One region of the Liquorilactobacillus nagelii DSM 13675 genome, then DNA from elsewhere that is predicted to be linked to it. Evidence: riboswitches for the same ligand, from Rfam matches in the RefSeq annotation. Region 1 holds a riboswitch; the other holds the start of a gene.

Region 1 (12,517 bases):
GAACATAAACATATGCAATCCCAATTGAAGCCCAAACTGAAATCAAGCCAAATGAAGCTGTATAAGCCTGACTGAAAACCGCAGACCATCCGGAGGCTTTCAATGCATTAGCTACCGAAGTAATCGGAATGTTTGATAAAATTAAGAATATTGAACCAATAATAATAAACGGTAAAGCATAAACCATTCCATCCTTTAGTGCTGTAATTGGCTTGGTATTCACAAATTTCATAATTGGCGGTAAGACTTTTTGATTAACAAAATCGCCAAACTTATTTTTTACCATTATAATTCATCTCCATTTTTTTCAAGTAATGATTTAAACCAATAGAAAGACTTTTTCGGAATCCTCCGCATTGTCCTTAATTCATGGTTGCCACGATCAACATAAACGGTGCCATATCTTTTCTCCATATTTCCCTGTGAACTTGGTATATCAATTAATCCCCAACCTAAATATCCAAGTACTTTAACACCATCAATAAACATTGCATCTTTCATAGCTTTAATATGATCTCGATGATAAGCTATTCTTTGATTATCTGCGATTGCATCCTTGCCATTCCAAGTTTCCCGTAAACCAATACCATTTTCCACTGGAAAAACTGGAAGTCGATAGCGATTATAAAGCGCTGTCAAAATATTTCGGAAACCTAACGGATCAATTGTCCAATCCCATTCACTCTTTTCTAAAAACGGATTATTTTCACTTGCCACTTCAGCATATAGATTAGGTGCTATTTTATCCGTAAGTTTACTTGCATCCAAAACTTCGCTACGGTAATAAAAAGCCAAAAAATCAACCTTACTGGTTGCAATTATTTTTAAATCGGAATCTGTGATCTCAACTGATAACTTTTTTTCTGTAATAAAATGCCATACTTCCGTTGAATAATGTCCATTGACAAAAATTTCATTTAAATTATCAAATTGAAATTCTTGCAGTTTTCTAACTGCCATTACATCAGCCGGTCGACAGCTCAAAGGGTAAACACCTGTATACGCTGTCATCCCACCAATTTTCAATGAAGCATCTTTTTGATGAAGATAATTTGCAATCATTGCATGTGCCAAAATCGTATGATGAAAAATCGTGTACATCTCTGATAAAGTTTTGTTTCCCTTTAGGTAACCAGAAATTCGAAAACTGGCACTTGTCAAATAAAGATTTTGTTCATTAAAAGTCAACCAATACTTAACGCGATCCGCAAAATGATCAATAATTTTTTTGGCAAATCGTACAAATGCTGCAACTGTCTTACGAGAAATAAAACCATTTTCCTGCTTAGCCAATACCAGTGGCATATCAAAGTGATATAAACAAATCATTGGTGTGATTCCTTTTCGCAGCATTGCATTAACCAGGCGATCATAAAACTCAATCCCAGCTGCATTAAATTCACCATCACCAGTTGGATTTACTCTTGACCAAGAAATTTGAATCCGGTACATATTCAAATTCATTGCTTTTAATAAATCCAGATCTTCTTGATAGCGATGATACTCATCAATTGCAACTTGCCAATTACTAGTTTTATCAGTTTCTGGTCGAACGTCATAAACTGATAGTCCTTTACCGTCAATATTCCAAGCCCCCTCAGTTTGCATGCTAGATACTGAATTTCCCCAGAAAAAATTGGAGGGCATTTTTCGCTCAGTCAATAATCTCCCACCTTCTTTTAAGCGTTTTCATTCTCGAGAACATCTAAAGTATATTCTTAGTTTTTAAAAATATCAATATCTATGTTTATAAAAGTATATACTTTTATAAAGGCAAAAAAATACAGCCTGTCGTTTGACAGACTGCGGTAAAATTATTTTTATCTTGATTCAGCAAACTTAGTCTTAATATAATCTGCTGACCGAGCTAATTTTTTGATTTCTTCATCAGTTAAATCAAAATCAAGTTGTTCAACAATACCATCTCGACCAACAATAGCTGGATATGACAGATATGTTTCCCATTCTTTTCGGTAATTTGACACAGCTAGTTCTGTCCGTGAATCGGTTAAAACAGCAAGTGCTAATCTGACAGCTGCTGTAGCAATTCCATAGTTTGTATATTTTTTCCCATGAAAGACTTTAAAGCCGCCTTCACGTGCTTCCTGATCTAGTTTTGCCAAGTCTAACCCTGTTTTCGCGGCAATTTCAGTAATTGGATGACCTAAAACGCGCACAGTTGACCAAGCAGTAAATTGTGAATTACCATGTTCGCCTAGATTATAGCCATAAACAGACTGGGGATCAATTTTTAACTCACGAGCTACTGCACGTTTCATACGCGCCGAGTCAAGTAATGTACCTGTACCTAAAACATGGTTTTTTGGTAAACCAATGACTTCTTGGTAGATTGAAGTAATAACGTCAACTGGATTAGTAATAACTACCATTATCCCATTAAAACCTGCAGCTTTAATCTTAGCACCAACTTCTTTAGCTGCTGCTCGAGTAAAAGGCAACTCGGCAAAACGATCATCATCTTGATTATCTTGCAATTCTATTTTACCAATCGCAGAAATAATTACATCAGCATCTTTTAAAGCTGCATAATCATTAACAATAATCTTGGTGTGGCTCTTTAAATTTGCCATTGCATCTTCAAAGTCCAATGCATCAGCATTGACTTTTTCGCTACGTTTATCAATTAACACCAATTCGTCAGCAAAACCATTTGCCACAATATAGTGGGCTGCAGTTGCGCCAACATTTCCCATGCCGATCACGCCGATTTTTCGTGCCATTTTTTCCCTCCGCTTGATTAAATTAAAGTTCTACTTTCTGGACCCAACCACGTTTATCTGGACGTTCACTCATTTGGATACCAGTTAATTCATCATAAAGTTTTTTAGTAGCTGGGCCAGTTTCAGTTTCACTAAATGGTACAAATTTCTGATCCTTATAAGTCAAAGAACCAACCGGTGAAATAACGGCCGCCGTTCCCATCGCTCCGGCTTCAGTAAATTGATCAAAGTCTTCCATTTTAATTTGAGTTTCTGTGGGGTTCATTCCCAAATCGCCAGCAATTTCCAACAATGATTTCTTAGTTACCGATGGCAAGATAGAATCTGACTTTGGTGTCACAAATTGACCATCTTTAGTGATTCCATAGAAGTTAGCCCCACCAAATTCATCAATATATTTATGATCTCGTGGATCAAGATACAAACAATCCGCAAAGCCATTGCTCTTAGCCTGCATTGCTGGATAAAGACTACCTGCATAATTTCCAGCTGTTTTAGCTTGACCAGTACCTGCATAAGCGGCCCGATCAAATTCGCTAACAAAATATGGCATTGGAGTCAGGCCTTTGATGTACGCTCCAACTGGAGTTGCAAATACACGAAATACATATGTTTTGGATGGCTTAACGCCGACCATTGGTTCAGTTCCAATCATAAATGGGCGTAAATACAATGAACCGCCTGTTCCATAAGGTGGAATAAATTCCTGATTAGCTTTAACAACTGCTTTAACCGCAGCGACAAAATCATCGATTGGGTAAGTTGCCATACATAATCTCTTAGCTGAGTCTTGCATTCGTTTAGCATTCATTTCTGGCCGAAAAAGATTAACACTACCATCTTTACAGCGATAAGCTTTTAAGCCTTCGAACACTTCTTGACCATAATGAAAATCTTCAGCAGCTTCGGAAAGTGTCAAATTAGAATCTTCGACCAAACCGCCTTTTTGCCATTTGCCATCTTTATAAACCGCCTGATATCGATATGGCAAATCCCAATATTTAAATCCTAAATTGTTCCAATCCATGTCAGCAGCAACTGCTTTTGTCATAATAATTCCCCCTATGAGTAGTTTAAATAAATTAAATAACTATCATAAATAAAAAATCTCGTCAAGTCACTTACTATCATTAAATAGCACATTTTTCAATGTTAACAGCCAAATTTCTTTGAAACTTTCTAAGAATTTTATTATTTATTTAAGGCTAGTATAATTATCTTGATCTTTTTTGTCAAACACCTTTTTTAATTAATAATTATTCGACAATAAATTATTTTTTAAAGTTAGTTACTTCGATTGACTAATCGTTGATAGACTTTTGTCGTTAAACTATATACCAGTAGGTAACCAATTAATAAAATCGCTATTGTCAGCACACAAACTCGTAATAATAACCAACCGTCATATAAAGAGAATATTTTCAAGACACTGCTGAGAGCTGGCAATGCAAATACGGTATTAATTACTGCGCCAACAATTGGCAACATAAAGACCAGCAAAACTTGACCATAAATTGCTTGACGACTTTCTTTTTGACTCAAGCCTACTTGCTGCATAGTCTTAAAACGCTGCTGATCCGATAATCCTTCGGCAGACTGTTTGTAATAAATAATTAAAGCAGTCGTAATTGCTAACGCAAAACTGATTAAAATTCCAACAAATAATAAACTGCCAAATGTTGCCCGCAAAAATTTCTGCATTTCTGGGCGATAAGAAAAACTACCGTTGTCTAACTGTAATGTTTGCTGTAGTTGAGTAGCCAAATTTTGACGATTCTTAGCTGAACCGGATACATCTAAACCAGATTGATAAATCCAGTGTGAGGAACTAATTTGGCGAGCAATTTTATTACTTGAAACTACTAGAAAAACCGGTTGAAAAATCGAGTGATCCACATTTCCAGCTTTTAAATTAATATATCCTTTAGTTCGATAAATTTTGCCTTTAATCACCATTTGTGTCAATCGTTGACCAGCAGGACTATCGACTAAAACTTGATTAGCTTTAAGTTTAACATTTTGATGTTGAACTCGATTAAATTCTCCTAAAGTTATAACCGATAATGAAACCGAAGCTTTGCTTGTCATCCCTGATTTAAAATACCCATTCCGACTAAAACTGCCATATATCGGACTTGTAATTTGCAACTGCTGATTTTGCTTTAACTTGACTTGATTGCGCTGCGCTATTTGCTGAACGCGACTTGGATTTAGCGGCTCCTTCGTGGTAAGCATTAGTTCAAATGGATTCCATGACGAAAGCAACTGCTGTTGGCCGGCAACTAAACTAACGCTGCTAGTTAGCGTTACTAAAATTGTCGTACACAAAATACAGATAGTCGCTAAACCAGCTGCATTTTGTTTCATTCGATAAAGCATTCCCGAAATTCCGATAAAATGTTCCGGCTGATAATAAAAATTTTGCTTACTTTTCAAAAGGTGCAATAATAAAATACTTCCCGCAGTAAACACTGCATAAGTCCCAATTACAACCAAAATGACCGCCAACATAAAATTAGAAATACCAGCCATATTCGGTTTTGTTTTAATGGCAAGCCAATAGCCGCAACCTAAAATTAATAAACCACCAATTCCTAACAATCGTTTGGCCTGAGGTTCTTTTTCAGCTTGAACAGCTTGTTGCCAGAGAGCTGCTGGTCTTAATTGCCGCAATCGCCAACAATCATAAATAAACAGCAACAAGAAAACCCCACCGAAAAAAACAAAAGTTTGCATTAATTGATCAAGCGAGAATTTGCTATAAAGATGGTAGTTATTTAACAAATTCCGCAAAATGATAAAAGCTAACTTAATAAATGTTGTCCCCAAAATCAGGCCTACTAGTACGCTAACCAGATATAAAAATAATTTTTCAAACAGTAAAATTTGCCGCAAATTATTTTTGGTCATTCCTAACATATTGTATAAACCTAAATCGCGGTCACGCTGGCGCAATAAGAAACTATTTGCATAAAACATAAAAAAAATTGCCACGATTAAGGTGAAATTCTTTCCGAGAGCTAATAAATTAATAATTACTTTTCCATAACTACTATCGGCCAAACTATGATTTGCCATCAAACTTAAGAAAATATAATTAATGGCAATCATCAATGAACTGGCTAAAACAAATAAACTATTTTGTTGCCAATGATGTTTAAGATCGGCTTTAGCTAAACGTATCTCAATCATCGCTGCACCTTCTCACTTGACAGGGCTGTCAAACTAGCCGAAATTTTTTCAAGATACGCACTGCGTGGCTGTTTGCCCCGGTAAAGCTCATGATAAATAACTCCATCTTTAATGAACAGTGTTCGTTTCGAATAACTGGCAGCTGCCGCACTATGGGTTACCATTAATATCGTTTGTCCTGCAGCATTAACTGTGTCAAAGAGATCTAGTAAAGCATTCGTATTTTTTGAATCTAGAGCTCCCGTTGGTTCGTCTGCCAACAACAATTCTGGATGTGTAATCAACGCGCGCGCAACTGCAATTCGTTGTCTTTGCCCACCAGAAACTTCATACGGAAAACGATCCAATAAATCAACAATTTGAAGTTGTCTTGCTAAAGGTATCAAGCGCTGTTCCATCTTTTCATAGGCTGTCCTTGCTAGTACTAAGGGCAAAAAAATATTATCCCGATTGTTAAAAGTATCTAGTAGGTTAAAGTTTTGAAAAACAAATCCCAAATGTTCTCTGCGAAAACGCGCTGCTTGATTTTCTTTCATTCGACCAAGTTGGCGCCCTTCAAGTTCGATGATGCCACTACTAGGCTGATCCAAAGTTGCAATAATATTTAATAATGTTGTTTTACCAGCTCCTGACTCTCCCATGATTGCCACGTAATCGCCGGCATCAACTGTGAAAGAAATATCTTTTAAAGCTTGAACTTGCAATTTTCCTTCAGAAAAGTTCCGTTGAAGATGCTCGATTTTTAAAAGTCTCATTTTTAGTTCTCCTTTGCTATTTCTAAAATAAATTATAAAAGGTTAGCAGCTTGAATTTTAGTTACAGTCAAGCCGTTAACCTTACAGATTGTTATTATTAGGAAAAATAAAATAGACCTCTGTCCCCTGACTAACCACCGACTTAACTTTTATTGTTAACTCTAATTTTTCAGCAATTTGTTTAACGAGATATAACCCCATCCCTGTTGCTGCTTGTTGCCGTCGTCCATTTTCACCCGTAAAGCCAGCTTCAAAGATTCGAGGTAATTCATCACTTTTAATACCGCAACCAAAATCTTGAATCACTAATGTCGCCTTAGACCACTTTAAATGCAGTTCAGATCCCACAGATGAATATTTGATTGCATTAAAAATTACTTGTTGTAAACAAAAATGCAACCATTTCCTGTCTAAAGTCAACTGCACATCTTTTTTCAAGTCAATTGTAGGCCGCAATTTCCGGTCAATAAAAAAAACAGCATTTTCTTTCAGTAAGTCTTCCAAAAGATCTTTTAATGAAAATTTTTCAAATGTCAAATCATGATGAAAATCAGCCAAGCGTTCATAATTCAACATTAAATCTAACTGATTTTGAATTAATCCTATTTGAGTTATAATTTCTTCACTGCTTACTTGTGAGGTGTTTTCAGCCGCCAGTTTTAAAGCAGTTAATGGCAATTTAATTTCATGACTCCATAAACGTAAATAATCTGTCCGTTGTGCAGCTTGGATTCGTTGCTGTCCGTTTTTTTCTCTTTGCTGTTGAACTTTTAGCTGCAGTAGTTGATAATAGCTAGCAGCTATTGCGGTGCCTGGATTTTTGGCTGGCAATTTTTCATTTTCCCACGCTTGCTTTAAGTCCTGCTGTGACTGATAGGTTCGCCAGCATCGCCAAAAAATCCAAATCACAAAAGGCAGCCAGGAAAAACGTAATAAATCTTGTGGTAATGATGTGATTGGTTCTTTTAATTTTATCAACACCCAAATTAAGCTTAGTAATAGCCCATATGCTAGCAATAAAGGCAGTTGCTCTACTAACATTAAAACTACAAACTTCTTATTTCTTATCATCTTTTTTCACCAATCGATAACCTTTTTTTCTTTCTGTAATTAATTGTTCAGCCAGCTTAAGTGATGATAACTTTTTTCGTAAACGACTGATATTAACGTTTAGAACCCCCTCATCAACAAAACTGCCACCTTGCCAGAGCTCATTCATTAACTGTTTCTTGCCAACTAATTTACCTGCATTTAAAAATAGTAATTTTAAAATTACACCTTCAGTAGGAGTTAATTTCACATATTCTGATCCAATCGTTAAACTATTGGTCAAAATATTCAAATGATAGTTTTCAAAACTAAGTTCATTTATTTCAGTTTGATTAAGTTTCATTCGACGAAAAATCGCCTGAATCTTTGAAACTAAGACATTCACCGAGAATGGCTTAACTATGTAATCATCTGCCCCTAAGGCTAAAGCTCGAACAGCATTCGGATCCAATTCAGCTGCCGATAAAAAAATGACCGGTAACTGAGAACTTTCGCGTAATTTACCGGTCCAGTAAAAGCCGTCAAACATCGGTAAAGTGATATCCATAATCACTAAATCCGGTTGTGCTGTTAAAATCTCAGTAGTAATATTTCCCCAATCAGTGACTGTTTGTGTTTGATAGTTCCACTTTTTTAGTCCCACTTGTAGTGCTCGAATAATTGCTTGATCATCCTCAACAATAAAAATTTTCTGCATAGCTAAATTATTCTCCCTCAAAAATTCTTAGTAACTCACTTAACGAAACCTGTCCAGTTAATTATCAAAATCTATTAATTTAAACATATCATTTTCGAGAACTAAAAAAAACAGGTTAAACGAATTAACACTAGTTTAACCTGTTGACCAAATTTATTTTTAAAAACTGCTTTTTATTGCCAGATTGAAGGTTTAACTCGGGTCTTCAAAACCCGATATAATGCCGCAACGACACTGACACCAATTAAGCGATCGAAATAATCGGTAATAAACTGGACAATTAAAACCGCTGCTGCTTTATTAAGCCCAGCACCTATCAATAACTGAACAATAATACTTGAACCTGATGAAGTAATTCCGTGAAACAAAAAGTATGCAATTGTTGAAGAAAAAATTGAGCCCGGTAACGAAATCAATAAAGCCGTTAACCCTAGTGACTGCCAGTGATCAGGTTGCCATTTATGAAAAACAAATCCCGCTGTTAACCCAATAACTAATTGAACTGGCAAAAAATAAAGTGACATTAAATCAGTAGTAAACCCAACAATCAACCCAGTAATTCCACCAGCTAACATTCCGGCTATCGGACCAAGTAAGGCAGCAGCCAGAATCGTTCCGATAGTATCCAAATATACCGGCAAGCGCAATAATAAAGCTAAGTTACTGCCAACAATATTTAAAGCAGCTGCTAAAGCAATTAAAGTAATTGCTTGCAGTGAAAGACGTCTTTTTAACATAGTTAACCCCTCTATTTTACATAATTTGTTGCAGAATTGTTGTCAATTCTGGATCAGTAGCTTTGATTAGCCGCTGTAAAAATATGTGCATAAATCTTTGAGCGTCAACTTGAGTTAAAATAAAACTATTTGGCGAACGATGCCAGAAGCTTTGTGAATCAACCAGTGTCTGACCAATTGCTTTGCCAGTCGTTTCAACCGTTGTATAAGCTGCAAACCCTTGACAAAGATTCGGTTCAAGTAAATAGGCCACTGCTAGTGGGTCATTGATTACACAGCCAATTACTTTTTCTTGTTTCCAGTGAAAATCAAAATAAAAGCGTGTAATTGCCGTAATAAATTCGCCAGTCGTCGGACTTTTTTGTCGAATATATTCTAGAATATTCGGTGTCAAAACGATTTTTCGGGTTACGTCCAATCCCACCATTTTTATTGGTAAAGGAGCATGCTGAAATACATATTCAGCAGCATCTGGATCACACCAATAATTATATTCGGCTACCGGTGAACAATTACCTGGACTCTTAAACGTCCCACCCATTGATATCAAATCACAGCAGTTCTGCCATGCGATTGGCTGTTGTTGTAGTGACTTAGCTAAATTGGTCAAGGGACCAATTGCAATTATCGTTACATTAGTTCGAGTTGCCAGTGTCTGACTGATAAAACTAACCGCATCAAGCTTCTGCGGTTGAACCGTTGTTATCTCAGAAATTGCACTTTCGCCTAAGCCATCCATTCCATGAGTATCTTGTGCACTAACATAATCCCTTTTTAATGGTTGCTTTGACCCACAATAAACGGGAATATCCAATCTATGGGCAAAATTAAGCAGCTTTAGGGTGTTCTTCTCCCCTAAAGCTGCCGGAACATTACCACTAACCGTTGTAATCCCCAAAATCTCAATTTCCGGCGACTTTAATGCCAGTAGCAAAGCAAGGCAGTCGTCAATTCCTGGATCACAGTCAATAATAACTTGATATTTAGCTTTTTTGGCATTCATTTTCCAACCTCCTTACGCCCCTTAGGCTGAGATACTTGGTTTTTTATCCTGGGAAGTTCACGAACCAGTCGAGTTGTTAGCTCATTTGATAAATGCACAATTGTTATTATAAAGGAAATTCAGCCAAAAACAAAGCTGACATTTTTTAAATACAAATTAAGTATGATACACTTTTTTACCATTTACCCAAGTCTCAATCACCTGAATATCTTTAATTCTTTTATAAGAAACCTTAAAAATATTATCGCTCAAAATAACAAAATCAGCTTTTTTGCCTGCTTTTAATTCTCCATTCTGTGAAAACCCACCAATTATGGCAGCCCATTTCGTGTATGCTAAAACAGCCTGATTGACAGTTATTCCCTCAGCTGCTGAAATTAACATTCCATTTGCCGCTTTTCGAGTAACTGCTGCATATATACTATAAAAAGGGCTATCAGGTTCAAACCATGGCGTACATGGTGCATCAGAACTTAAAGCCAATAAAATCTTAGCTTTGATTAATGAGTTTAACCGATATACAAGCTGCAACTGCTGAAAATTTAAATATTTACAATATGAATCACTCTCAGCAAATAAAAAAATAGGTTGTGTAACAACAGCATATTTCATTCTAGCGGTCTTTAACCGCTGAATCAGCTTATCGGTTAATAAGGTAGCGTGTTCAATTCTAATTGATGGGCGATCTTGTAACCAAGGTGCTAAATTTTCAGTACTCTCCAATACACAGTAAATTGCTGCATCCCCCATTGCATGAATTGCTAACTGCAAATGATGTTCTCGAGCAAAATCAACTCTTTTTTTCAAAGCTGCTTTGTCAAGAAAACAAATTCCTCGCTTACCATCTTGGTAAGGTTTTTTTGTAAAGGCTGTTTCTCCTGAAATACTGCCATCCATAAAAATTTTTATTCCGCAAATGTTAATTTGCGAAAATTGCTGTTCTAGCATTTTAAAATTACCCAATTCAGTTTCGTTATCCAAAATTTCATCATAAACATAATAAACGGCAATTTTGGGAACGAAGCCTCGCTTGATTGAATCTCTGTAAAGTTCAACTGTATCATAGGGCTTTTTCCGTCCCATCAACTCACCAATAGCTACAATTCCATTTTTTAAATAGTGATTACTGCTAGCCACCATGTTGGTAACATCCTGTGCATAACTTTGACTTGATTTGGCTTTAATCAACAATTGAGTTGCCGTAATCTCCTGCATAAATCCAGTTGGTTTTCCATTTTCAAATCGTTTAATCTTTCCACCTAATGGATCGGGTGTGTCCCTATCTATACCAGCTAACTCTAATGCCTTAGAATTTCCAACTGATGAATGACAATCAGAACGGTAAATAAAAATTGGTTGCTCAACTGAAACTTGATCTAAATCAATCACGTTAGGAGCTCGATGTTCAGCTAATTTAGTTTCGTCAAAGCCCCATCCTTCAATCCACTTTCCTTGATCACCATATTCTTTAGCTTGTTTTAATGCCCGTTGCATTTCAATTATACTGTTCACATTAGGCGGCGTGCAGGCTACTCCATGTAATGCATCGGCAATATATTTAGGATGTGTATGAACGTCAATCAATCCGGGCAAAACTGTTGCACTTTTTAAATCAATTATTTGATCAATATTTTCTACAAGGCGTTTCCAATTGTTACCCGTCCAAAAAATTCTATCATCTTCAATTATCATTGCTTTACAAAATTTTTGCTCATCTTCTCCGATAAAAATATTTCCATTTTTCAATAACGTTTTCATCCAAAAACCCCATTTTACATTATAAATTATAGATAATCCAAAGGCCATAAAAGCTTCCTAATAATAAAAGTCCGATCTCAATGACTTCAAATTTAGAAAATACAAAAGCCTCTTTCCTTTTTACCCAAAGATAGAAGAGCAATCCGGGCAAATAGGCAATAAAACATAAAAACAAATATTTTAAGCCAACAAAAATGATGATTGCACCTTCAAAAAAAACCGTCAGTAAACCAATAATTAAATTAATATATTTTTCTTTGCTAACTTTGTTTTTTAAAGCTGTTTTAATTTGAAAAAGTCCGACAAAAATATAACAGATTATTATCGAAGAAGTACATAATGAATAAGCCAAATTATATGCATCTGCTGCAAAATAAATTACCAACAAAAATATTTGACACATTATTCCTTCTATTATTAAAGAAAATGTTGGTGCTCCAAATTTATTTTTTTTATTAAATACAACCGGCAATAATTTTTTTTCTGCCATTAAACTAGTTGTCTCAGCTGGTAACATTGTCCAAGATAACCAAGCACCCAAAATTGAAATTATGATTCCTAAATTAATAAATGGTCCACCCCAG
Region 2 (12,517 bases), 760 kb from region 1:
ATAGCCAAGTACCATCAACCCTTGATCAAGTTACTATCACTGAAACCGGGATGGCACAACTAAATCAAAGTCAGACAGTTTTTGTAATTGGGGCAACTAGTGCAGTTATGCCAGATCATGTAGTTCGCCCTAATTTGTTGTCAGATAGCGATCGATTACAATTAGGAGACAGTTTGCCTGAAGATCAGCTTGATTTAGCCGAAACTAGTGATGTCCAGCTGGCCGGTGAGAATTATTTAGCTTACTTGGCCTTTTTAGCACCAGCAACTCGGTTAGTATTGTCTTTTCCGGAACAAGGAACTGATGGTGAAAAATTAGCAATTTCACCCTATGTTAAACAAATTAAACAGTTATTCTCCCTGAAAGCCCAGCATGTCGGTCAAGAACCAGAGGCGGATATTACGCTTACTGAATTTCAACGACATTTTTCTGGAGCTAAACGACCAGTTGTGACGCAATTACTAAACCTGGCACGTAAAAATGGACGCCAGTTACCAGCGGCATTTGTTTCACTAGCTGCGTGGTTAAAACGGGATGTACAGGTTGGTGATTTGGCGAACCGAGTTTTTGCTAGTTTAAATTATCGCAATCAACCAGAAAAACTACAGCCAGACTTAGTTGAAAAGTTATATGGCAAAACTATCAATACTTCTATTTCAAAATTGGAAGAATTTTATGCTAACCAGTATGCTTATTTTTTGAAATATGGTTTAAAGTTGAAAGAAAGGGATGTTTTTGCATTATCTCCGGCCAATACTGGTGAGTTTTTCCATGCAGTGCTTGATCAGCTGCATCGACGATTAATGGCGGAGCAAAGAGACTTGACGCAAATCTCGGCAACTGAGTTAACCGCATATTTGAATGAGATTATTCCGCAGCAGTTGGCTCGACCACAATTCCAAATTTTGCATAGTTCGGCTCGGATGGATTATCTTAGTCGTCAGTTAGCAGCAACGATTCAACAAGTCAGTTGGACAATTCACCAACAATTACAGCATTCACAGGCTCGGCCATACAAAACTGAGGTTCTTTTTGGACAAGTTGGCAGTCGGGAGGGGTTGCGCCCACTGGAATTTGCTTTGCCACAAAACCATCAAGTTAAGGTTCGAGGCAAGATAGATCGAATTGATTTATTGGAAAATAGTGATCAAACGTATTTGGGGATTGTTGATTACAAATCGAGTTTGCATAAATTTAACTATCGCGATGCGTATTACGGAATGTCATTGCAAATGTTGACTTATTTATCAGCTTTGATTAAGAATTTTGATTTGTTGGTGCCGGGACGTCAGGCTAAACCGGCTGGAGCAGTTTACTTGCATCTGCAAAATCCTAAATTGGAATTAAAAGTTGTTAATCAAAATTCATTTGAAAAAGCTTGGTTGCAAAAAAACAAATATGACGGGTTATTATTAGCTGACCCACAACTATTAGAACTTCTTGATGGAGATTTGACGGCTGATCAAAGTGGCGTTTCGTTGGTTTATCCATTCCGACGGAAAAAAGCCGGTGACTATTCTTCAACTGGTCGAACGGATCCACAATTGATTACACCAGAACAATTAGATTTATTGCTCTGGCAAAATGAGCAATTAATTAAAAAAGCTGCAGCCACAATTTTTGCTGGAGATTTGGCGATTGACCCTGCTTTATGGCCCGATCAGCGGTCAGCCTTGCAGTATTCACCGTTTAAAGCGATTATGCAATTTGATGCAATGTTGCCAGAAAATAATTATCATCGCCTGCCTTTAATGTCAGCTAAAGAGGTTTTAGCGGCTATTCAAATTGAAAGGAGCCAAAACAATGGCACAAAAGCTTAATTATACTCCAGCACAGCAGGCAGCAATTCATGCGCGTGGTAGCAATGTTTTGGTGGCAGCTTCAGCTGGTTCAGGTAAAACCCGGGTTCTAGTTGAACGTGTGTTGTATTTGCTACAGCAAAAAGTCGGAATTGATCAAATGCTGGTGGTGACGTTTACTAAAGCGGCTGCTAGTGAAATGCGGGAAAGAATACAGTTATCATTACAGCAAACAATTAATCAAACAAATGAACGGCAAGAGAAAAGTTGGTTGATGCAGCAGCTGCTACATTTGAATACGGCGGCAATCAGTACAATCGATGCTTTTTGTTTACGGATAGTCCAACAATATTATTATGTTATTCAACTTGATCCCGTTTTTCGTCAATTAACTGATCAAACTGAGCGTCAGCTACTGGCAGAAGATGTCTGGAATGAGGTTCGAGAAACTAAGTACCAAGAGGCATCACCTTTATTTGAATTGTTGGTTCAAAGCTTTTCCAATGATCGCAGTGATGATGGCTTAACGGCTGTAGTAATGAAAGTTTTTGAGTTTGCAAATGCACGGCCGAATCCGCAAAAATGGTTGCAGCAATTAAACCATGGCTATCAGTGGCCAGTGGCGTCAGCATTTGTTGATAGTGATTTTTATCAAACTCAATTAAAACCATTACTGCATGATCAGTTAGCCGAACTTCAAGCACAAATTAGGTTGTTGGAGCAGCAGGCTGATGCTCAAGAATTAACTGGATTAGCAACTGCTTTGGCCAAGGATCAGCAACAGCTAAGAGATCTGCAATCTTTACTAACATCAGCGAGTTGGGATCAAATACAAACAGCTTTCAATCTTTTTAAGTTGACCCGGCCTAAAGCTAGCAAAATTTTGCCAGAACAAAAAGCAGCTAAACAACAATTGATGGATCAACGGAAACAATTGAAGCTTCAATTTGAAAAGTTAACAGAACGTTTTTTTACAGCGGACGAACAACAATTGCGGAAAATTAATGATCAAAGCAGTCAGCTGGTTGGAGAACTGTCACAAACGGTGCAATCTTTCATGCAGGCTTTTACTAACGAAAAACGGCGGCGACACTTACTGGATTTTAGCGATGTTGAACATTTGGCGTTGCAGATTTTAGGTAACCAGACAAAAGCAGGGCAGCAGGTTAGAGCTAGTTTGCAAGAACAATTTCAAGAAGTTTTAGTAGATGAATATCAAGATACTAATCAATTACAAGAAGCTATTTTACAGCAGCTGACACAACCAGATCCAGGAAATTTATTTATGGTTGGTGATGTTAAACAATCAATTTATGGTTTTCGGCAAGCAGATCCGACAATGTTTTTGCAAAAATATCAAACCTTTGCTCAATCAGATAGTCCAGGACAACGAATTCTATTGGCAGAAAACTTTCGTTCGGCGGCCAACATTGATGACTTCATCAACTTATTATTTGCTCAGTTAATGGATCCAAAAATTGGCGGAATTGCTTATGATCAAGCGGCTCAGTTAAAATTTGGAGCAAATTATTATCCTGAATTACCACAAGATGAAGTCGAAATTGATTTGTTTAATGCAGCGGATCAAACAAAGCAGCAAGAAAAAGCCGTTGATAATTCCGGGCCAGAGCCCTATCAGACTGATTTCTCAGTTGACAGCAAAACACAAGGTGAAATTCGTCTGGTTGGTCGACGAATTAAGAAATTGTTGCATTCACAACAAATTTATGATCGACAAACAAAAAAAATGCGATTGGTTGAACCGCAAGATATCGCTTTACTAGTTCCAACCCGTAATAACAATTTATTGATCATGGATGAATTTCAACAGTTAGAAATCCCAGTAATTATCAAAGATGCACAAAATTATTTTCAAACGGTTGAAATTCAGATTATGTTGTCATTTTTACAAATTATTGATAATCCAGTCCAAGATATTCCATTAGTTAGTGTTTTGCGCTCACCAATTGTCGGATTGAAAGAAAATGAATTAGCATATTTAAGAATTACTGATCGAACGGGAGATTATTATGCAGCAGTTAAAAAATTTCAACAACAAGGACCAGGTCAAGGGGCTACTGAATTTGTACTGCAGCTTTATCGCAAAATTACTAATTTTTTGCAACTACTCCAGCATTTACGAACCTTTTCACGACGAGCAGAAATTGCTGACTTGATTTGGGAGATTTATGATCGAACCGGTTTTTTGGACTATGTTGGTGGAATGCCTGGTGGCGCTCAGCGACAAGCTAATTTGCATGCCTTGTATGAGCGTGCCAGTGCTTATGAAAAAATGAGTTATAAAGGTTTATTTCAATTTATTCGTTTTGTTCAACGGATGCAAGAACAGCAGCACGATTTGGCAGCTGCAACGGCTCAGACAACTCCGAATGCAGTTCAAGTGATGACAATTCATAGTAGCAAAGGACTGGAATTCCCAGTGGTTTTCTTAGTGAATGCGACGCACCAGATCAATCAACAGGATCTGCGACAAAACTATTTGCTTGATTCGACTGGTGGAATTGGGATAACCTGGTTTGATCCGCAGCAAAGAGTTAAAACGGCCACCTTAACTAAAGTTTTGCTGCAGGATCGAGCTCAAAAAAAGTTAGCGGCTGAGCAGATGCGTTTATTATACGTAGCTTTAACCCGTGCTGAACAGAAACTAATAATCACCGGGTCATACTCGAGCCGTGATGAAGCACTTAAGCAGTGGGCAACAGCTGAACAAAGCCAGCAACTGCTGCTGCCGGATAGTTTACGTCAAAGAACTAAAAGTTTTATGGATTGGATTGGAGCTGGCCTATTTCGCCATCCGGCTGTTAGTAAAATTTTTGAGCAGCAGTCAGCTAGTTTGACGAAACTAGAGGAATTTGGAGCTCGTTTTCAATTTAACTGGTATTCAGCAGCTGATTCTCCAGTAGTTACACCGCCGGATAAATTACTTCAAGCAAAGCAGCCGTCCAAAACAGCTGCTACACAAATGACGGCTATTCAAGCTGAATTAGAATATCAATATCCTAATCAGGTGCTGACGTCAACGACAGCCTATCAATCGGTTTCTGAAATTAAACGATTGTTCAATGATCCCGATGAAGCAGAGTTGGACTTTATGGTTTCGCCACAGCAGCCGACACCACCAGCTCGGGCGCGGCGACTGGTTTCAGCAGATTTGAACTTGCCACAATTTATGGAGCAAAACCAAACGATCAAACCAACTCAATTAGGAACCGCGGTTCACTTAGTATTACAAAAAGTGTCGTTAGAGGTGGCACCAACAAAAACATCATTGGTAAAATTAGTGCAGTCTTTAGTTAATGCGGGAATGCTAACTGATAAAATAGCTGCTCAAATTGATTTAACAGCTATTTTGAATTTTTTTGCCAGTTCACTAGGCCAAAAAATTTTGACTCATCCACAACAGGTTCAACGAGAAGTACCCTTTTCTTTATTATTGCCAGCAGAAAAACTTTTCCCAGAATTAGCCACTACGACTGAAGATATCTTGGTTCATGGAATTATTGATGGTTTTTTAGTTACAGACCAAGCCGTTTATTTATTTGATTACAAAACTGATTACCTGCAACCAACTGATGCTGCCAAGGAACAGCAAATCATCGAGCGCTATCGTGGTCAATTAAATCTTTATGCCCAGGCGTTGACAAAAATTTTACAACGGTCAGTTGTTCATAAATATTTATATTTACTGAGGATTGGAAAATTGGTAGAAGTTAAATGATTTTTTAGGAAAAGATGGCATTTTAAATAGCTATCTTTATTCGGAATAGTGTATCCTTAAAAGGAGGGGCCAATTGATGTTTCCAGATAGATTAAAAGCTTTGCGCAAGGGACGTAACTTGACATTGAACCAGTTAGCTGAGGAGTTGAATCAACTTCCGAGTGTGATCAAAGATAAGTCAAATACTGGACCACAGATTGGTAGTTGGGAACGGGGAATTAATACTCCATCTTATCTTGAAGTTTTGAAACTAGCTAGCTTTTTTGGAGTTTCAATGGATTTTCTAGTAGGCCGCAGCTATCAAGAATTGGATTTAGCTGATGTCTTTGCGATGAATACGCAGCTAACTTTAGAAGGGCAACAGCTAACTTTTTCCGAAAGACAAGCAGTTTATGGCTTAATAAAAAGTTATTTACGTGGTCGTCACCCGCAAAAAGCAACGACTTTATCTAGTGAGCAGAGTGAGTTAACTTTGCCACTTGACCATTAGGCATTAAGTGATTTAGATTCGAGAGGAGATTATGATTGGAAGTTATTACAAAGTTATATGGGCCATTTTTTGATTTGGAAAACTGGAAAACAGTAGTTGAATCTGGTTCAGATTGGATGATTATTTTATCACTAGTACTGATCGAATGTTTGCTGTCCGTTGATAATGCAATTGTATTAGCAGCGCAAACTCAGGTTTTGCCGACAAAAAAGGAACAGGAAAAGTCACTTTTTTATGGGTTATGGGGTGCTTATGTTTTTCGCTTGCTAATTATTGGGTTGGGGACCTACCTGATTAATTTTTGGGAAATAAAAGTTTTAGGTGCTGGCTACTTATTATATTTATCAATTAGTCACTTTTATCATCGATTAAATCCGCAAAAACCCAAGGATAGTAAACAAGCTAAGGCAAAGAAACGTTGGATTCCACTTTTTTGGTCAGTCGTAATTTCGATCGAGATGATGGATATTGTTTTTTCAATTGACTCAGTACTTGCTTCACTTGCAATTTCAACTAATCCAGTGATTGTTTTAATTGGTGGAATGATTGGAATCTTATGCATGAGAGGAATTGCTGAAATAATCATGCGCTTAATGAAGCTAATTCCAGAATTAGAGGTTATGGCCTATGCCTTAATTGGGTTAATTGCAGTGAAATTGTTCTTATCCATTCCAATGATTGATATTGAGATTCCAGCGGCAGCATTTGCTGCGATTGTTTTTGGAGCAATTATTGTTACGGTGGTAATTAACCGCATACGACATTAATGAAAGGATTAGATAAAGTTATGGCTTATAAAATGGTAGTTTGTGATTTGGATGAGACCTTGTTAAATGATCAAAAGCAGATTCCAGCTGCAAACGTTGCAGCAATTAAAGCAGCAGTCGCTCAAGGAATTTACTTTGTACCTAATACAGGTCGTAGTTATCTAACAGTCCAAGATAACTTGCAAACTCTTGGATTAGAGCAACACAAGAATGAATATGTAATTTCTTATAATGGGGGAGCAATTGTCGAAAATTTCCATAATCAAATTCTGCAAACTCGTGCAATGCCATTTTCGGTAGTTGAAAACTTATTTGAATTGGGAGCTGCTAAGGGATATTGCATTCATGTTTATACAGTTAATCAATTATATATTTGGAATATTTCTGCAAACGAAATTGATTATTTGACTGGCCGGGTAAATTCTTGGCATGAGTCAAATGAACCCAATTTGGATTTTTTACGCGGACAGGAATTGATTAAAATTATTTTTTTTGTACCACAAGAAGCTGATCGTTTAGCTTTAAGACAACAAGTTGCAGCAACTTACGATTACCCTTTGAATATCTCCTTTTCATCTGATCGTTATATTGAATTTAATTCGGTTGAAGCTGATAAAGGGCAAGCGGCTATTGCTTTGGGCAGACGTTTAGAAATAAAACCCGCTGAAATTATTGCAATTGGCGACAACAGTAATGATCTTCCAATGATTCGCCAAGTGGGACTGGGAGTTAGTGTAGCAAATGGTCGGCAATTTGTTAAGGAGGTGGCAGATTATATTACTACCACTAATAACAATCAGGGGGCAGTTGCGGAAGTTTTACAAAAATTTGTTCTGTAATTATGTAAGCGTTCAACCTGTCAAAAAGACCAAACCATGCTATGCTTAAATTAGATTGTTGAAGGGAGTCGAGAAAATGTATCTTGCAGCAACAGATCGATATGAACAGTTACCAATTCGTCAAGTGGGGAAAACCGGGCTTAGATTGCCAGCTGTTTCACTTGGATTATGGCATAATTTTGATAGTGCAAGTCCCTATTACCAGCGAAAACAGCTACTATTAGCAGCTCTTGATCGGGGAGTCTTTAGTTTCGACTGTGCCGATCGTTATGGTTCACCTGAAGTAGGTTCAGCAGAAAAACTTCTGGGAGAGGTTTTGCAGCATGAATTTAAACCTTATCGAGATGAGTTGGTTATTACAACTAAGACAGGTTTCCGAACCTATCCGGGACCATATGGTTATTCTTTATCACGTAAGTCAATTTTACAGGCAATTGACCATAGCTTGGAACGGTTAAAGACGGACTATGTTGACATTTATTATGCTCATCGCTTTGATCCAACCGTTGACTTATTTGAAACTGCCCAAGCTTTAGATCAAGTTGTTCGCTCAGGTAAGGCATTATATATTGGTGTTTCAAATTTTGATGCGCAGCAGACAGCTAAAATTGCTGCCATGTTCCGTGATTTAAAAACACCGTTTGTAGTTAATCAGGTTTCATATAATATGTTGAACCAATCAGTTGAACAAGATGATTTGTTGGATAAAATGCAGCAATTGGGGGCAGGTTTAGTAGCTTATGGTCCATTAGCGGAGGGCTTGTTATCAGATCGTTACTTAAGTGGAATTCCGGCTGATTTTGCAATCCATCGGACCAGTAATCATGTTTTTGATCAAGGGAAAGCAGTAGTTACTACTAAACTGCAGGCTTTAAACAAATTGGCTCAGAAACGGGAACAAAGTTTGTCACAAATGGCATTAGCCTGGCTTTTACGAAATCAAGTTGTTAGCAGTGTAATTATTGGCACTACCAGCATTGAACATTTGGATGAAAATTTACAGGCTCTTGAGCATGCAGACTTTACGGCTACGGAGCTAGAGCAGATTCAAAAGATCCTTAATTAAGCAAATAAATCTTATTAGATACGCCAATATTGTATTGAGCGTATTTTTTTTGCATGCGGTCACTGCTTTAATTTGATAAGGGAGTTTGCTATAATTTTCAATGGTACAATTAGTGCTTGGTGGTTCGTAAACATCCCACCGTAATAAAAAACTAGGAGGAAATTCAAATGCAGTCATCACATCAACATTTAGTTAGTCTGATTAAGGCTAGCTTGATTGCAGCATTATACGTTGTTTTAACTTTAGCTTTGGCGCCTTTAAGTTATGGCCCGGTTCAATTTCGCTTATCAGAGACGTTGAATAATTTAGCCGTGTTTAATAAACGGTACATCTGGGGCCTGACACTTGGTTGTGTAATTGCAAACCTTTGGTCAAGTTTAGGACCGATGGATGTAATTTTTGGTTCATTAGGTACGCTAGTGATGACCGCTATCAGCCATTATTTGAGTCGCTTAGTCCAGCTTAAGTGGCAAAAATTAACGATTGCCGTTGTTGTTTGTACCTTATCAACTTGGAGTGTGGCACTGGAGCTTAATTTAATTAGTCATGTGCCTTTTTGGGCGACTTATCTTAGTGTCGCAATTGGTGAGTTAGGCTCAATGGTTTTAGGCGCAGTTGTTATTGGAATTATTAGTTTGAAAATTGATTTAACAAAGTAGGTGAGTTTATGAAATTCGAACAGGCATTGCCATTATTAAGACAAGGTAAAAAATTAATTCGGCAAAGCTGGCAAAGTGGGGAGAAATATATTTTTTTAGTTGATCAGCCAAAGCATGCCGGTCAAGCCGTTAATCCGTATTTTTTAATTAAAACAGCTGAAATACCTGCTTTGTCAATGTTTCAACCGACAAGTTGTGATTTGTTGGCGGAAGATTGGCTTGAGGTTGAAGGATGATAGTCAATTACCCGGAGTTTAATGGGACGACAATTGTTATTACTGGAGCGGCTTCTGGAATTGGAGCAGCGCAAACAGCAGCTTTTTTAAATCAAGGTGCGATTGTTTGGGCGCTTGATATTCAGGAGAACCAAACAATTCAGCAATTTAATCGAAAATTTCCTGATAATTTTCATTTTTTACAAACAGATATCAGTCAGCAAGCAGCTTTGAAGTTAGCAGTTACCAAGATTATGGCTGCAGATTCGATTGATGTTTTGCTAAATACAGCGGGCATTTTAGACGCCTATCGCCCGACATTGGAAACCAGTGAGCAATCATGGGATCGGGTAATGAATACTAATCTAAAGAGTATGTTCTTGCTGACCAACGGATTGTTGCCAAGAATGTTGCAGCAAAAGCATGGCGTAATAGTAAATATGGCTTCAATTGCCGGTTTAGTAGCTGGCGGCGGCGGTGCGGCTTATACAGCGGCTAAACATGGAATTATCGGCTATACTAAGCAATTAGACTATGACTATGCACCATTGGGAATTCGTGCTAATTGTTTGGCACCTGGAGCAATTGATACACCGATGAATCAAGCGGATTTTGCTGGAGATGGTAAAATGGCTCAACAAGTAGCTGAGCAAACACCAGCCAGACGTTGGGCGCAACCAACTGAAGTTGCGAGTGCAACGCTATTTTTGGCCAGTCAGCAAGCCGATTTTATTCATGGGACAGTTTTACCGGTTGATGGTGGTTGGATTGAAAAATAAAGAATACTATTATATCAGCATATGTTGGTATAATAGTATTTTTATTTACTTATTTTGATAACTTGCAATTTCAATTATATTTTGATCGCAGTCATGAATATAAACAGCGGTCAATGGACCTTCCGAACCGACTTTTTTAATTGGGCCAGCAATAATTGGAACATAGTAGCTTTCCAAGTGATTGCAGACATCGCTCAGTTTATCACCGGTAACGATTGAAAAAGCAGCGCTACTAACTGTTGGTGTCGCAGCAGCTGGCTGTTGCGGTTGGCTAGTAGTTTGAAATTCTAATAACTGGTGACCACAGCGAACACAGTGTGGTTCAGTTTCATCTTTGAAATTAATAATAGGCATATCAAAAACTTCATGATAAAAACGAATTGCCCGGGCAACATCGTTTACGGTCAAAACTAAATGGTCGACACGTTTAATTTTCACAATAAAACTTCCTTTCAGACATTAATTTAATGGTGGGTTTTTCAAAAAACGCCAAGCAAAATAACTTCCCAATAAAAGAACCATTGCTTCAGTGATAACCGTGCTGAGCCAAACCCCAGTTAAGCCACCCCATAACCCTAATAAATAAATTGCAGGTAATAAGATAATATAGCCCCGATTGATGGACAAAAATAAAGCATAGCGTGGTTGATTAATAGCTATAAGAAACATCATCAAACATAAGTTACTGCCGGAAAAAAAGCTACTGATAAAGTAGAGTGGAATCCCAGCGGCGGCATATTTAATTAAGTCAGGCTGATGTTCAATGTTAAAGATATTAATAATCGGATATTTAAAGAAAACCAAAATAATATAGCTGATAACTGCTAGCATTAGACAAACTAAGATACCTTCTTGCAGAACCATTTTAATGTTTTTCCAAACATGATTACCGAATTCGCGAGCCATTAGAGGTTGGATTCCTAGGGATACCCCATTAAAAAGTGCTAAAACAACTAGGGCGGTATTAGCAATAACCCCGTATGCTGCAATTGCATAGGTTCCAGCAATCCTTTCAAGCACCAAATTAAACATCAATATTCCGATGCCGGTACTCATTTCCGTTAAAAATGAAGCAAAACCTAGTTTGGTAGCCTGTAGAATTGAATGCCATTGCGGCCAAGTGAATTTCAATTGTAGTTGGCGTAAAGGAAATTTGCGGTGGCGTGTTAAAATGACTAAGCTGACTAATGGTGAAAATAATGTTGCCCAAGCAGCCCCGTTCATTCCCCAATTAAAAACAAAGACAAATAAATAATCTAGGCCAATCACTGTAGAAGTCTCTGCTAAAGTAGCCAGCATTGTTAAATGAGGATTACCATCATTTCGTACAAAATTAACGGTGATGTAGTTAGCGATAAAGAGGCAAGCTCCTAAGGAAACTATTTTCAAATAGCTGCTAGCTAAACCAATAGTTTGCTGATTAGCACCTAGTAACATTAGTAAGGGCCGAGTTGCTAAATTGCCGATTAAACTGAAAATAACTCCAACAAGGATTCCAAAAATCAACAATTGTCCATAAAGTGTAGCAATTTTAGAGCGAGCATGAATCTTATTGATGGAGAAAATAGTTGAGCCACCAATTCCCAATAACAAACCGATCGAGCTAATAAAGTTAAATACCGGAAGCACAATATTCAGAGCAGCTAAACCGTCAGCTCCTGCAGCAATTGCAATAAATAGTGTATCGATAATTACGTACAAAGAAATTCCAAGTGATGCAGCAATATTGCGGGCAATGTAGCTGCTGCTTTCACGTAAAAGAGCTGCTTTTTGCATTCAGTTGCCCCCTTTCAAAGTCAGAATGCCAGCATTTTTCCATGCTAAAAGCGGTGAGCCAAAATGACACCACCGCTTTAAACCAACCAGACTGATTTTAATTAATCATTAAAATTATTATTTTCGACATCACTTAAGAATTCTTCTAAATGAGCAAAGTAGACTGGAGCATTATCAATCATATGATGATGCCCGCCATTTGGTGTGGTTTTCAAACGTGCATGCGGAATGGTAGCAGCCATCCGCTTGGCAGTTGGAATTGGCATCGTTTCATGCTCACCAAAAGTGATTAGAGTTGGTACTGAGATATTGTGGATATCTTTGCGGCGATCCCAGCCCTTTAATTTGCCAGTTACAACAAATTCATTGTCGCCTTGGAAATAATTGT

The links. Region 1 has a riboswitch for preQ1 ahead of G6O73_RS00520 (nucleoside hydrolase). Riboswitches for the same ligand answer to the same signal wherever they lie in the genome.
Region 2: it holds a riboswitch for preQ1, as region 1 does, so the genes downstream of both, G6O73_RS09325 (QueT transporter family protein) here and G6O73_RS00520 (nucleoside hydrolase) in region 1, are expected to answer to the same signal.

The regions. Positions count from the first base shown of each region.
Region 1 covers NZ_CP049304.1:106,286-118,802, reverse strand. The annotation lists gene G6O73_RS00565 (PTS sugar transporter subunit IIC) at 1-286, opposite strand, end outside; gene G6O73_RS00560 (glycoside hydrolase family 1 protein) at 286-1,647, opposite strand; gene G6O73_RS00555 (L-lactate dehydrogenase) at 1,821-2,741, opposite strand; gene G6O73_RS00550 (branched-chain amino acid aminotransferase) at 2,764-3,792, opposite strand; gene G6O73_RS00545 (FtsX-like permease family protein) at 4,026-5,933, opposite strand; gene G6O73_RS00540 (ABC transporter ATP-binding protein) at 5,930-6,688, opposite strand; gene G6O73_RS00535 (sensor histidine kinase) at 6,770-7,759, opposite strand; gene G6O73_RS00530 (response regulator transcription factor) at 7,746-8,435, opposite strand; gene G6O73_RS00525 (ECF transporter S component) at 8,609-9,172, opposite strand; gene G6O73_RS00520 (nucleoside hydrolase) at 9,189-10,175, opposite strand; PreQ1 riboswitch class I at 10,205-10,249, opposite strand; gene G6O73_RS00515 (amidohydrolase) at 10,332-11,933, opposite strand; gene G6O73_RS00510 (basic amino acid/polyamine antiporter) at 11,953-12,517, opposite strand, start outside.
Region 2 covers NZ_CP049304.1:1,833,224-1,845,740, reverse strand. The annotation lists gene G6O73_RS09355 (PD-(D/E)XK nuclease family protein) at 1-1,820, shown strand, start outside; gene addA (helicase-exonuclease AddAB subunit AddA) at 1,804-5,538, shown strand; gene G6O73_RS09345 (helix-turn-helix domain-containing protein) at 5,615-6,028, shown strand; gene G6O73_RS09340 (TerC family protein) at 6,064-6,795, shown strand; gene G6O73_RS09335 (Cof-type HAD-IIB family hydrolase) at 6,795-7,634, shown strand; gene G6O73_RS09330 (aldo/keto reductase) at 7,711-8,700, shown strand; PreQ1 riboswitch class I at 8,814-8,861, shown strand; gene G6O73_RS09325 (QueT transporter family protein) at 8,868-9,359, shown strand; gene G6O73_RS09320 (DUF2829 domain-containing protein) at 9,368-9,595, shown strand; gene G6O73_RS09315 (3-oxoacyl-ACP reductase) at 9,592-10,353, shown strand; gene G6O73_RS09310 (VOC family protein) at 10,399-10,791, opposite strand; gene G6O73_RS09305 (MATE family efflux transporter) at 10,813-12,129, opposite strand; gene G6O73_RS09300 (proline-specific peptidase family protein) at 12,231-12,517, opposite strand, start outside.